2 regions of the Acidaminococcus hominis genome follow, and region 1 is predicted to be linked to the other one. Evidence: a T-box and tRNA genes for the amino acid it is inferred to sense, from the RefSeq annotation. Region 1 holds a T-box; the other holds one or more tRNA genes.
The links. A T-box is a leader RNA that pairs with one kind of tRNA and senses whether it is charged. The one in region 1 lies ahead of LKE88_RS06725 (valine--tRNA ligase), so its partner is inferred to be a tRNA-Val.

Region 2: it encodes a tRNA-Val, which carries the amino acid that the T-box ahead of LKE88_RS06725 (valine--tRNA ligase) is inferred to sense. The anticodon was not compared.

The regions. Positions count from the first base shown of each region.
Region 1 covers NZ_JAKVMG010000001.1:1,536,568-1,540,784, forward strand. The annotation lists gene LKE88_RS06725 (valine--tRNA ligase) at 1-2,255, opposite strand, end outside; T-box leader at 2,290-2,490, opposite strand; gene LKE88_RS06730 (vWA domain-containing protein) at 2,550-4,217, opposite strand, start outside.
Region 2 covers NZ_JAKVMG010000001.1:1,291,341-1,295,557, reverse strand. The annotation lists gene LKE88_RS05755 (GGDEF domain-containing response regulator) at 1-2,385, shown strand, start outside; tRNA gene LKE88_RS05750 (tRNA-Val) at 2,590-2,666, opposite strand; gene LKE88_RS05745 (peptidylprolyl isomerase) at 2,883-3,464, shown strand; gene LKE88_RS05740 (PhoH family protein) at 3,481-4,217, shown strand, end outside.

The sequences.
Region 1 (4,217 bases):
TGGCCGGGGGCAGCGCCCACTTCCGCTCTCATGTTCCGGATGGCCTTGATCACATCCATCAGGGCGGTCATTTGCTTTTCAGCGGCATCATCCAGCAGGTCGCCGGCCATATGGGGCCAGGGAGCAATCATGATGCTTTCCCCTTCGTGGGGCAGATGCTGCCAGATTTCTTCCGTAATAAACGGCATGAACGGGTGCAGCAGCTTCATGGCATCGCCCAGCACCTGGCACAGGACGGCTTGGGCAGTAGCCCGTTCCGCTGCATCGTCCTTATTGTACAGGCGGGGTTTGATCAGTTCGATATACCAGTCGCAGACTTCACCCCAGATGAAATCGTAGATCAGGCGGCCAGCTTCACCCAGTTCAAATTTATCCAGATAGGAGGATACTTCGCCGATGGTGTGCTGCAGCCGGGACAGAATCCATTTGTCTGCCAGGGTGTAGGGGTTCCGGGGTGCCTTGGGATCGTAGCCGTCCAGGTTCATCAGGGCGAACCGGGAAGCATTCCAGATCTTGTTGGCAAAGTTACGGGTGGATTCAATCCGGTTCCAGTAGAACCGCATATCGTTGCCCGGGGTGTTTCCGGTAATCAGCATAAAGCGCAGGGTGTCGGCGCCGTATTTGTCCACCACTTCCAGGGGATCGATGCCGTTGCCCAGGGATTTGGACATTTTACGGCCCTGTTCGTCCCGGACCAGGCCGTGGATGAACACGTGCTTAAAGGGAATTTCCTTCATGAATTCCATGCCCATGACCAGCATCCGGGCCACCCAGAAGAAAATAATGTCGTAGCCGGTGACCAGTACGCTGGTGGGATAGAACTGTTCCAGTTCTTCCGTCTTGTCCGGCCAGCCAAAGGTAGAGAACGGCCACAGGGCGGAGCTGAACCAGGTATCCAGGGCATCTTCATCCTGGTGTACATGGCCGCCGCATTTGGGGCAGCGGTCCAGATCCGTCCGGGAGGCGGTTACTTCCCCGCAGTCATCGCAGTACCACACAGGAATCCGGTGGCCCCACCAGATCTGCCGGGAAATGCACCAATCGTGGAGGTTGTCCATCCAGTTGGTGTAGGTCTTGGTAAAGCGGCTGGGTACAAACTGGGTCCGGCCGTCTTCTACGCAGTCCACGGCGGCTTTCACCAGGGGCTGCATCTTTACGAACCATTGGGTGGAAACCAGGGGTTCCACAATATGGCCGCAGCGCTGGCAGTGGCCTACGGAGTGGGGGCATTCCTCCACTTTCACCAAAAGCCCCGCAGCTTCCAGGTCAGCCACAATGTTCTTGCGGCATTCGTAGCGGTCCTGACCGGCGTATTTGCCGGCTTCCTTGGTCATCTTGCCGTCCTGGCCGATAACGGTAATCATGTCCAGGTGCTGGCGCTGACCCATTTCATAGTCGTTGGGGTCATGGGCCGGGGTAATCTTTACGGCACCGGTACCAAACTCCAGGTCTACATAATCGTCGGCAATAACGGGAATCAGCCGGTCCGTGGTGGGCAGCTTCACCTTTTTGCCCACAAACTTGCCGTACCGTTCATCCTTGGGGTTCACGGCAACGGCGGTATCGCCGGGCATGGTTTCCGGACGGGTGGTGGCGATGGTCAGGTAGACCCCTTCTTCGCCGTCCACCGGGTATTTTACATACCACAGATGGCCTGCATCATCCTTATGTTCCACTTCTACGTCACTTAAAGCCGTACGGCAGTTGACGCACCAGTTGATCATCCGAGTGCCCTTGTAAATCAGGCCCTTTTCGTACAGGCTCACAAAGGCTTCCCGCACGGCACGGCTCAGGCCTTCGTCCATGGTAAAGCGCTGGCGGTCCCAGTCGCAGGAAATGCCCAGGGATTTCAGCTGGGTAACGATTCTGTCCCCGTATTCTTCCTTCCACTGCCAAACCCGTTTGACGAATTCTTCCCGGCCCAGGTCATAGCGGGTCAGGCCTTCTTTTTTCTTCAGTTCTTCTTCTACCTTGATTTGGGTAGCCAGGCCGGCATGGTCATAGCCGGGCAGCCAGCAGGTATTGTCCCCCATCATCCGGTGCCAGCGCACCAGGATATCCTGGAGGGTATTGTCCAGGGCATGGCCCATGTGCAGCTTGCCGGTAATGTTCGGCGGGGGAATAACCACGCTGAACGGAGGGCGGCTCTTGTCCACTTCCTGATGGAAGTAGCCCTGTTTCATCCAATATGCATACCATTTCTTTTCCACCGCGGCAGGATCATATACCTTGGGGATGTTGTTTTCTTCTGCCATTTTCTTCCTCCTTAAAAAAAATAACCCGTCCCTGTTATAGGACGAGTTGACTTCGCGGTACCACCTACATTCTCAATTGCTTGAGCACCTTGGAGGCTTAACGCGCCTTGACGGGCAGGGCTGCTGCACCCTGCCGGCTCCCGGACGACTTCCAGCGGCTGACGTGGATGCTTGCACCGACCGCACCCTCTCTGCAACGCAGCTTGGCTGTACTCCTTCCGTTCATAGCCATTGGTCATATGATATTACAGTTAATTCTAGCAAGCCTCACCAGAAAAGTCAATGGAGAACGCCCTACAGGGACTCGATCTGCCGGCAGAGGATTTTTCCCATGCTTTCGGCCATTTTGTCCAGCTCATGAATCCGGATGCAGTCCTTGCCGAAGATTTTCCGGGCGTCTTCCATGCCGCCCTTGACCTCGTCGTTGATGAGGCCAATAATCCGAATGCCTTCCCGGCGCAGGGCCGCCGCCTCGTCCGCCGTATCCGCCACGGCCCGGCCTTCCCGGTACTCGGGCTGGTACAGGCTCCCTTCCTTCCGGAAGGGCCGGTCATCGTTGGGCTGGGCATCGGTGAGCATAATAAGGATTTTTTTCGTCTGGGAAAAGTCCCCCATCAGCTGCCGGGCGCCCCGCAGGGCCAGGCCATCCCGGTTCCAGCCGGTGGCCACGTAGTTAAAGACGTTGGTGCACTTCTTTTTTTCCTCATAGCTTTTAAACAGGGTCAGCACCGTGTAGCTGCGCAGGGTGCTGAAGGAATACACCTGGTAGGGAATGCCGCACTGGCGCAGGGCCTCGGCAATCACAAAGGCCTGGGAGGCGATGACGGGTTGGGCTTCCCCCCGGGAGGCTGAGGCATCCAGCATAATATCCACGGTAAAATCCGGGGTAGCCACCACTTCCTGGTTGTAGAACACCCGGGGGTCCTGGAGCTTGGCGGCCCGCCAGACCAGACTGGGCACCAGTTCCCCGGCCTTGACCGGCACCGGCAGCTTGGTCCGTACCAGGCGCATGGCGCTGCGGATCTGCTGGGTCAGGCGGATAATGCTCTGCCGGGCCTTTTCCCCGTGTTCCTTATAGTAGGCCAGGTTCCGCACCCGCTGACGGCGGGCTCCCTGAAGCCACAGGGAGGCTTCCCCGGTGCTGCCCTTGCTCCCCAGGTGCCCCCGGGTAAAGTGCAGGTGGCAGCCCTTATGGACGCCTACGCAGCAGGCCTGATCGATTTCCAGCTGCTTTTGGGGCGGATAAATGGACGTCCCGAAGCAGTGGATGATGTAGTCATAATTTTGGGCAGCGGTCTGGCCGGTAATAATGGCCATGAGCCCGTTATGGGCGTGCTTCCCCGACAGCAGGTCTTCCGCCTGCTGCTTGGAATATAAAAAATTAAAGATGGATTCCTGTTTTTTGGCAAACTGAGGCACAATCCAGCTGAGGAAATCCCCCAGTCCCTTGCCGATGATGACCTTTTCCAGGCTTTCCCGCACCAGAAAGTGGGACACAAAGTACTTTTTGGTCAGCTTCCGGAAATGGTCACACAACGTGGCCGTATCCCAGCTGGGGTCAAAGGCCAGGCTTTGGTACAGGGCCTTGGCCCAGGGGTCGATGAGACCGTTCTTTTCCCCCAGCACCTCGTGCCAACGGGCCGCCTGCATTTCGTGGGCCACCCCGTGTTTGTCCGCCAGGGTGCCGTTAAAATAGGCCCGGGCGTGCTCCTGCCGCAGCTGGGGCAGCACGGGCCGTACCGGGGCCTCCTTGGCGTAGGTGGCGTATTCCAGCCCCAGCCACAACAGGTCCGTAAAGGTATCCACCAGGGCGGAATTTTCCATTTCCTGGAACATCGCATGGAGCTGGTCCGTATCGTAGTATTTCCGGGTGAACCCCACCACGGCATTGAGGTACAGATCCGGTGCCCCATCATCCCCGTAGGCCAGAAAATCCGGCTGGAAGCGGTAGTCGGCCGAGGT
Region 2 (4,217 bases), 250 kb from region 1:
GAACGCCGGGTGGATGCTATTATTCTGGCACCCACCCAGGGGCGGGGGCTTGACGCCCTGCGCCGGATGCACACAGATCCGGTGTGTCACCATATTCCGGTGGCTCTGCTGTTGGAAAATGCCAGTGCGAAAGAACAGGAAGAAGCGTTCTCCCTGGGTGCAGTGGACGTGATTTCCCTGCCGGCGGAGGATGACCTGATCCGGGCACGGTTTACCCATTTGAAATACGAATTGGAAAAACAGAATACCCTGCGGCTGCTCCAGCGGATTGTCCGCCGGGCCATGAAACAGGAAGATCCAGACCAGATTTTCCTGCATTTTCTGCGGTATTTGGGACTGTTTTCCCAGGCAGAAAAAGTGTTTATTTTTGAAGGGGATTCCCATGCCCCGTATTATTGGAGTACCAGCGGCGAGGCCGGGGTGGGGGAGCGGACGGTTCCCCAGCGGGATTACGCAGCACTGCGAGAGACCATTGATGGCCTGTTTGCGAAATACGGCAGTGTGTTTATCAGTGATTTGTCCCGGTGCCCGTGCGAAGATGAAAAAGCGCTGGCGGTGCTGACTTCCTATGGGCTCAAGAGCCTGGCGGCGCTGCCCATTTATTTCAACCACCGGCGGCTGTGCGTGGTATGCCTGGAAAACGTGCCCCGGGACCGGATGAGACCTACCCGGATGCTGGTGAGCCATTTGAAGACGTCCCTGATCATGATGTTTGCCAATCGGAACTCGGTGTACCACCTCCGGGCCAACAGTTCCATTGACCAGATGACTGGGGCCCTGAACCGGAATGCCTTTGACCGGTACAGCCAGACCATTGATCCGGAAGAAAGTATTGGGGTGCTGTTTGCGGACCTGGATAACCTGAAACAGGTCAACGATCAGATGGGCCACAGCTGGGGGGACCGGCTGCTGTGCGATATGGCAGAGGCTCTGATGCGCTACCGGTTTGGGGGCACGGTATTCCGCATAGGCGGGGACGAGTTTGTGGTGGTGTGGCAGGGCCTGTCCAAAGACGCTTTCTACGCCCTGGGCCAGCAGATTCGCCGGCATTTGGCGGAGCGGAACCTGAACAATTCCATGGGCCTGTATTGGGCCCCTGATGTGCGCAAGGGCTTTGATGCGGTGCTCCGGGCTGCGGACCAGCAGATGTACAATGAAAAGAGCCAGCATCGGCTGATCTGCCGCAGCACCAATAAGGAAGAAAGCCTGTTTGTGGAAGCTATGGCCAAGGGAGAATTTACGCCGTTTTTGCAGCCCATTGTGAATCCCCAGACCAATAAGATTATCGGGGCAGAGCTGCTGGCCCGGTGGATTCGGGGCGGGGTGATTCTGGAACCGTCCCATTTCCTGGACGAAATGGAACAGGACGCCTTTATTTTCCAACTGGATTCCTATCTGTGGGAAGAAGCCTGTAAGCTCCAGCGGGAACTGCTGGACAAGGGGCGGAAACCCATTCCGCTGGCTGTGAACGTCAATGCCAAGGATTTCTATTTGGGAAACGTCCCCCGGCTGATTCGGCAGCTATTGGAGAAGTATGACCTGCCCTATGAGCTGTTGATTTTAGAAATCAAGGAGCGGGATTACCGGCGCAACTCCCTGGTCCACAGCTGCGTGGACAATATGTACGATGAAGGGGTCTTTACGGTCATGGACCAGTTTGGCATGGAATATGATTCCCTCCAGGTACTGCCCACCTTGAAGGTGCGGGGGGTAAAGTTCAGCTGGAACCAGCGCCAGGATATTTCGGAAGAGTATAAGCAGAAGGTGCTGGAAAGTCTGATGAACTTGGCCGAACGCCAGGGGCTGATTGTCAACGTGGCTGGCATTGAAACCGCGGAGCAGGCCCAGATGGTGATCCGGCAGGGCGGCGGCTGCGCCCAGGGCTTCTACTGGTACCGGCCGCTGGAATGCCGGGCTTTCCGGAGACTGCTGGCAACGCCGGGGCTGACCCAGCCGCCCAAGGACCAGTCCATGCTGAGCCTGAACGTAGGAACGCTGACGGTGTACCACCTGCTGGCGGAGAATATCATCAGCGAGGCCCGGCTCAACGATATTATTGGGCCCATGGCCATTATTTCCGTGAAAAATGATGACAGCCAAATCCGGATGCGCCAGATGAACCGGGCGTACTACCGGCTGGTGGGGCGGTCCCCCCAGGATCCTTCCCTGAGCGTGGTGGACAACATTCTGACCGATGAACCGGGACAGGACCTGCTTACGGCCTTCCATCGGGCAGACGGCCGGCCGGACAGCGGCCATTTGATTTCCTTCCGGTATACCTGTCCGGGAGAATTGGAGCCCCGGCATTTGGTGGCCCGGATTCTGCCCATTGGTAAGAACGACCATTTCCGGTACTACCTGGTATTTCTGCACAAGTTCCGGTGAAAAAATTTTAGAAACAAGTTTTTGTACACTAACTTATATGTAGAAAACCCCTGTGGGGCTAACAGGGAAAGATACGCAAAAAAGGCATACTGCTCAAGCTGCTGGCGGCGAGAGCGGTATGCCTTTTTGTCCGGGGCGGGGTTAGGGGAGCGCCTTTCAGACGAAAAAAAATCCTGCCGCCGCAGCGACAGGATAAATTTTCAATGGTGGAACTAACTGGACTCGAACCAGTGACCCCCACGATGTCAACGTGATACTCTAACCATCTGAGCTATAGTTCCTTAAACAATGAGATAATTTTACCCGAAAGTGGCGTTATTGTCAAGGGCAATACGGGGTTTCCTGTTTCTTTTTTACCTTAGAAACGATATAATGATTACATATGCAAGTTTGCAGACTGCCGGAGAAAACGGCCGGAGGTCTTTTTTCCTGAGCCGCGGAAAGCCTGAAACCGGGCGGCTGGGCAGCTGCTGAAGACAATAAGGGAGGTATTCTCTATGTGGAAAAAATTTGTGACCCTGCTGCTGTTCGCCGTTTGTGTGGCAGTGGCTGCCTGCGGCAGTGCGGAGGCTCCCAAGGCTGCCAGCACCAAGGCAAATGCCAAACCCCAGCGGGTGCTTGCGCTGTTTGATACCAGTAAAGGAAAGTTCCAGGTGCAGTTAGCCACGGAGGCAGCACCCAAAACCTGCGCCAATTTCATCAAACTGGCGGAATCGGGCTTCTATAATGGGCTGACCTTCCACCGGGTGATTGATGGCTTCATGATCCAGGGGGGCGATCCCCAGGGCAATGGCACCGGGGGGCCTGGCTACACCATTCCTGATGAGTTTTCTGACCAGATTCGTCACAGCGGCCCGGGCATCCTTTCCATGGCCAACCGGGGCCCCAATACCGGGGGCAGCCAGTTCTTCATTACCCTGGAAGCCACGCCCTGGCTGGACGGCAAGCATGCGGCTTTTGGCCGGGTCGTCGAAGGCATGGACGTGGTCCAGGCCATTGGCAAGGTAAAGACCGATGCCCAGGATAAGCCGGTGGAACCGGTAATCATCAAGACCATTACCATCAAAACGCTGGACTAGACAGGAGGAGCGGAGTTTGACAGAACAACTAGAAAAACGGTTTGCTTTCCGGGATTCCCGGGAAATGGTGGCCGTGCTGGGAGAAAATGACGAATACCTGCGTCTTTTGCAGCAGCAGTTGGACTGCACCCTGATTCCCCGGGGCAATGAATTGATTGCTTCCGGCTCGGAAGAAGCGGTGGGTTATACGGAAAAGTTGGTTTCTGAACTGCTGTACCTGTACCGCCAGGGGCTGCCGGTTACGGAGCACGATGTAAAGTACGGGCTGCGGCTGGTGCTGGAGGGCAAGGAAAGCCAGCTCCATACCCTGTACACGGATACGGTGCTGACCACCTTCCGGGGCAAGCAGGTCAAGGCCAAGACCCTGGGCCAGCTCCAGTATCTGAAGACCATTGGGGAAAATGATATTACCATTGCCATTGGGCCGGCGGGCACGGGGAAAACGTACCTGGCAGTGGCCATGGCGGTGAAGGCGTTAAAAAATAAGGAAGTGGAACGGATCATCTTGACCCGTCCTGCGGTGGAAGCCGGAGAAAAACTGGGTTTTCTGCCGGGGGATTTGCAGGAAAAGGTGGACCCGTACCTGCGGCCGCTGTACGATGCCTTGTACGAAATGCTGGGTATGGAAGTATTCCAGAAGCACCTAGCCCGGGGCACCATCGAAGTGGCGCCGCTGGCCTACATGAGAGGGCGTACCCTGAACGACGCCTTTATCATTTTGGACGAGGCCCAGAACACCACGGCGGAACAGAT